Symmachiella macrocystis: one gene and its partner. The protein of the gene in region 2 interacts with the protein of the main gene of each other region in a pairwise test. Links are inferred from orthologs where the notes say so. Each region holds a gene or a part of one and is shown on either strand. Other genes may lie near its edges.

What was found. The genes of interacting proteins can lie anywhere in the genome.
Region 1: the proteins of CA54_RS05545 (region 2) and sufU interact in binary tests that used the Escherichia coli proteins (3 or more experiments, as listed by UniProt). The link is inferred for Symmachiella macrocystis from one-to-one orthologs.

The regions. Positions count from the first base shown.
Region 1 is NZ_SJPP01000001.1:1,234,995-1,237,706, reverse strand. It holds sufU (Fe-S cluster assembly sulfur transfer protein SufU), read right to left. Parts: upstream 1,697-2,712; coding sequence 1,304-1,696; downstream 1-1,303. Other genes in the region: CA54_RS04770 (hypothetical protein), read right to left, coding at 1,968-2,712; CA54_RS04780 (aminotransferase class V-fold PLP-dependent enzyme), read right to left, coding at 1-1,168. UniProt on the Escherichia coli protein: A scaffold on which IscS assembles Fe-S clusters. Exists as 2 interconverting forms, a structured (S) and disordered (D) form. The D-state is the preferred substrate for IscS.
Region 2 is NZ_SJPP01000001.1:1,430,608-1,433,571, reverse strand. It holds CA54_RS05545 (cysteine desulfurase family protein), read right to left. Parts: upstream 2,075-2,964; coding sequence 926-2,074; downstream 1-925. Other genes in the region: CA54_RS05540 (peptidyl-alpha-hydroxyglycine alpha-amidating lyase family protein), read left to right, coding at 2,226-2,964; CA54_RS05550 (class I SAM-dependent methyltransferase), read left to right, coding at 136-918; CA54_RS05555 (DHH family phosphoesterase), read left to right, coding at 1-75. UniProt on the Escherichia coli protein: Master enzyme that delivers sulfur to a number of partners involved in Fe-S cluster assembly, tRNA modification or cofactor biosynthesis. Catalyzes the removal of elemental sulfur from cysteine to produce alanine.

The DNA.
Region 1 (2,712 bases), 200 kb from region 2 along the record:
TGGCCCGTGATGTCGAGGAGACCTGCAGCCAATCGTGCAGCGGCATTGTGCAATGGTGTCCGACGCGGATTTCGACCCCTTTGCGATCCAGCAGTTCCCCCATATCGTGGGAATGCAAACCTTCGACTGCAAAGCTCACAATCGATCCTTTGTGCTCCGGGGCTGGGCCGAAAATTGTCAGGCCGGGAATCTGTGCTAAGCGTTCCTGCGCGCGGACCGTCAATTGGTGCTCCTGAGCGGCAATCGCTTCGAAGCCCAAATCGGTGACATAGTCGATCGCTGTTCCCAAAGCGATGGCCTGTGCGATCGGTAGCGTGCCCGCCTCGAATTTCGCCGGCAAATCCGCTGGTTCAAAGCGGTCCTCGTAGACATAGCGAATCATATTCCCACCACCCAGAAACGGGTCCATGGCGTTCAGCAAGGCCGCTTTGCCATACAGGACACCAATTCCTGTGGGGCCGTAAAGTTTGTGTCCCGAAAAGGTCAGAAAATCGATGTCGGATGCCTGCACGTCGACTGGCTGGTGGGGGACGCTTTGCGCACCATCGACCAGAATCACCGCTCCCACCGCATGAGCGCGGCGGGCCAATTCGTCGATGGGATTGATCGTGCCCAACACATTCGACATTCCCGTGACGGCGACGAGTTTCGTTTTTTCCGTGAGCACTTCGTCCAGTTGCGACAGATCCAACCGGCCATCCGGCGTCAGCGGCAGGTATTTGAGCGTTGCTCCCGTGGCGGCCGCTGCTTGTTGCCAAGGGACCAAGTTGGCGTGGTGTTCCATCAAGTTGACGAGGATTTCATCGCCGGCGGAGAGAAATTTGCGAGCCCAGCCATGGGCGACCAGATTGATGGCGGCGGTTGTCCCGGCAGTAAAGATGACCTCTTCGACAGCGGCGGCGTTGAGGAGGTTTTGTACGGTTTCGCGGGCGTTTTCGAGTTCGGTTGTCACTTGATCGCCGAGTGTGTGAACGCCGCGGTGCACGTTGGCGTTGTAGTTTTCGTAGCACTCGGTGACCTTATCGATCACGCATTGCGGTTTCTGGGTGGTGGCACCGTTGTCGAGATAGATCAGTGGCCGCCCTTCAGAGAGCGGCTTGCCCAGAATGGGAAAGTCGTTGCGGACGGCTGAGACATCGAGCGTTGGTTGCAATGCGGATTTTGTCATCGTGCTATTTTTACTTTTTGTACGACGGTGAGGCGTTGAACGTCGTGGTCGGCTGTAGAAAAAAGTGCAAACTGTATGATCCGTCAAAACATTGCGAAAGCAAGTCGTCTATGGAAATTGGCGAGGCGGTGCGGATCAATTCTCCGCCGGCGTGCCGTCGAGCGAATAGACCATCGTTTTGAGAACTTTAAAACCAAGCAGGCCGCACTTTTGGCGGGTGGCGGTCAACTGGACTTTGAGTAGGTCCAGCATTTGTTGTGCTTCGAAGTCCCGCAATTCCTCAAGGGTTTTTCCCTCGATTTCCTCGACCAGCATCGATGCGGCTGCTTGGCTAATCGCGCAGCCGTGCCCCTCGAACCATGCCTCTTGAACTTTGCCCGATTCATCCACTTTGAGGGCGAGTTGGATTTCGTCGCCACAAATCGGATTTTTGTCCCGGTATATGCACGTGGGGTTTTCGAGCGGACCTTTGTGGTACGGGGACTCGAAGTGGTCAAGAATATGTTCTTGGTAGAGATCGTCGCTCACGTTGCGACACCTGTTGCTTTCATTAAGAGGAAACGTCGAAGTCGCAGTAGGGCGCGTCGTGACGCACCTTTCTACGTAGTACGAATTACGGTCCAGAAGTTGTTCGACGAGAGTGGTACGAACCGTTGTCTGGTTGTACGTTGCTAAATTTCGTGGGGGGAATCGTTCGTTCTGGTGAGAAAAGTGCGTCGTGACGCACCCAACGTTCGGCGGCGCTGCGTTTTTTGCATTTTAGGCCCATCGCTGTGCCAAGCCAAGTCGCGGGTCGGTTTTAAGCTTTGCGGATGAAGTGCGAGGCGTAGCTGCGGACCTGTTGGCCGTTCAGAACGTGGACGAGTCGTAATTGCTGGACAGTTGACTGGCTGAAACGGCCGAGCGGAACATGCACCAGCCGTTTTCGGTATTTTTTCGCCAACCGCCGCCAACCGGGACCGGGGGGGAGGGGACTTAGCAGTGCGATGTGCCGCTCATTGCTGTGCAGACACGCAGCCGCCACGAGGCGTTCTTCCAAGGTTTCTGTGAAGTCCAGGCGGGGATCCATCCAGATGTCGGGGACGGGTCGCGGCGGAAACAGGAACATCGCCCCGCCGTAGGTCGCCATGCCGATACCCGGTCCGACCATGTCTCTGTGGTAGTCGGTCGCGAATAGCGCTAGCGTCGATTCGTCGTGATGTTCGGCCATCCAGGTCACCCGCCAAGGGTAATCGCGGGGATCAGCGGGAGAATCGAACAGCATCACCACGCAATCCAAGCCGCCACGGCTGGGGGGGATGACTTTGACATACAAATCACCCGTGTGCCAATTTCGAAGCGTCTCGCGGATGTCCAGGCCATCCATGATGCTGCAGTTGAACTTTTCACTGCGGGCCAAGTCGGTGCCGATGATGGCGTTGGCCTGATCTTTGACGTGCGTGCGGAAGTTTTCAATCGCCACATCTTCTGGCGGCCAGCTACATTGACGATACGGATCCCACCGATATTCCCAACGCTGTTGCTCGGCTTTATCCGGCCGCCGC
Region 2 (2,964 bases):
ATCAGCGACGCACGGCAAAAGGTGTTAGCGGCGCTGCGTCCGGTAATGGAACAGGTGAAGAAGGCTGGGGTTTAACGCAATTAAGCGGCGGAAGCGGGAGTCGAAAATTCAGGGATGGAATGAGGTTGGGTGACTATGGCGGAAGTTATTCATGGGAAGGTCTACGACTATCCCACCTATTACGACATCATCTTCGCGGCCGATTGGCGGAAGGAAATCGCCTTTCTTGAGGCTTGTTTCGACAAGTATGCCAGTGGCACGGTGCGGCGCGTGTTTGAACCGGCGTGCGGCACCGGGCGGTTGTTGATCAAACTGGCGCAGGCGGGTTACGAGGTTTCCGGCAACGACCTGAATCCCAAGGCGGTCGAGTTTTGTAATCGGCGACTGGGGCGACGGGGTTTTGAACCGACCGCCGTCGTGGGGGACATGGCCGATTTTCGCTTGCCCCGCAAAGCGGATGCTGCCTTCAATTTGATCAACAGTTTCCGGCATTTGCCCGACGAAAATGCAGCCACGGCGCATATGCAATGCATCGCCCGCGCCTTGCGTAAGGGGGGCATTTATCTGTTGGGCCTGCACCTGACCCCCACGAATCATCGCATCTGCGACGACGAATGCTATGCCGCCCGGCGGGGAAATGTTGGGGTGCAATCGCGGTTGTGGACCATGTCGGTCGACAGCAAAGCACGCGTCGAAATGGTCGGCATGACGCTCGACGTCACGACCCCCAAACGGCGCTTACGGCTCGTTGACGAAATGCCTTTTCGAATGTATACAGCCCGCCAATTTCGCCAACTTCTGACCCGCGTGCCGGAGCTGGAGTTGTTGGAGACATTCGATTTCGACCTCGACATCAACGCGCCCATCAAGGTCAAGGGGCATAGCGAGGACGTCATCTTCGTGCTGCGAAAAACGTAACGGACGGTCATCCGCGCAGTCCACGGACTGCCGTAACGACAACCTCAAGGGCACGGTCGATTTCTACGGTCGTATTGAATCGTCCCAAACCAAATCGCAAACTGGCGCGCGTGAGTGCGTCGCTGACTCCCATCGCCCTCAAGACGTGGCTCGGTTGCGGGTCGGCGGACGTGCAGGCCGATCCGGAACTGACGGCGATATCCCGCATGCTATTCATCAGCGCATCACCCTCCACGGCGTCGAAGCTTACATTGAGATTGCCCGGCAAGCGTTTTTGTGGATGACCGTTTAAGGTGAGCCCGTCGAGGCGGTCTTGCAATCCCGTCCACAATCGCTCTCGCAATTCCAACAGCCGCGCCGCTTCGTCGACCATCGTTTCACCGCACAGTTCACAAGCTGCGCCCAGCCCGACGATCAATGGAACCGGCAAAGTGCCGCTACGCAGGTGCCGCTCATGGCCACCGCCATCGAGTTGCGGTTCCAGCTTGATCCGCGGAGAACCATGCCGCACGAACAATATGCCGATGCCCTTGGGCCCGTAGATTTTGTGTCCCGACAGACTCAGCAAATCGATCGGTGTCGTCGACAGGTCGAGCGGAATCTTGCCCGCGCTCTGGGCCGCATCGGTGTGGAAGTGGACTCCGCGTTGGCGACACAAGGCGGCGATTTCAGCGATGTCGTTGAGCGTTCCCACTTCGTTATTGGCTGACATGATCGAAACAAGCACCGTGTTGGGGCGCAGAGACTCGGCGATCTGTTGCGGATCGACCATGCCATGTTGATCGACGGGTAGTACCGTCACTTCGTAGCCGCTACGAGAGAGGCGTTTGGCCGGATCGAGCACCGCTTTGTGTTCAGCGGCGGCGGTGATCAAATGGCTTCCTGGCACAGCAGCGTGCAGGACCCCTTTCAAAGCGAGGTTGTTCGCTTCGGTGGCGCCGCTGGTGAAAATCACGTTCCGCGCGTCAGTATGGAACAGCTCGGCAATCTTGCCCCGCGCCGCTTCAACGGCGTCACCGGCATCCCAACCAAAACGATGGCTGATGCTGGCGGCGTTTCCGTAAATTTCGGAAAAATACGGCAACATCGCATCCAGCACGCGGGGGTCGACGCGCGTGGTGGCATGGTTGTCCAGATAAATCGGAGTGGCAGTCATGTGTGGTCTTGTTAAGTAATACAACGGATCAAGCATCCATTGTCCTGCGCCGTGCTACGGGAATCAATGCGGCTGGTTGTCCGATTCTGGCCGTTCGTGGTAGGCTGGCGACAGATTGACCTCTCTCATTCCGCTTAGGAGCATGGCTGTCGTGAATCTCTACCGATCAACCCTCAAAGCGGCTGCGGCGTTTGCCATTTTTGCCTGTATCTCCTCGCAGACTGTTGCTGACGAACCGCAAATTGATTTCACCGCCGTGTTGGATGCGATTGAAGTTCCCGACGATATCGAACTGGGCAAATGTTCTGGCGTCGGTGTCGACAAACAAGGCCGCATCTTTTTGCTGCATCGCGGCAAGCGACCGGTGTTGAGTTTCGACAAATCCGGCAAGTTTCTGCGCGCGTTCGGCGACGATTACGTGGCCACCGGGCATGGCTTAAAAGTCGATCAACAAGGGCACGTGTGGGTGACCTGCACCGAGCATCATATGGTTTACAAATTCAACGGCGACGGCAAACTACTATTCGCCCTGGGGCAAATCGACAAACCGGGTACCGGCAGCGATCCGCCACAATTCGATCAACCGACCGACGTCGCCATCGGCCCGCAGGGCGAGATCTACGTCGCAGACGGTTACGGGAACAGCCGGATGGTGAAGTTCTCCCCTGAGGGAAAATTTCTGGCAACGTGGGGCCAAGCGGGCGAACAACCGGGGCAGTTCCATGCTCCGCACCAAGTGGTCGTCGATTCCGATGGTCAGGTGATCGTCGCCGATCGCGACAACAATCGCCTGCAGGTTTTTGATGGAAACGGAAAATTCCTCAAAGCCTATCCTGTGAAGACGGCCTTCGGCGTGGCGCTGAATACATATGGTGTGCTGTTTGCCTGTA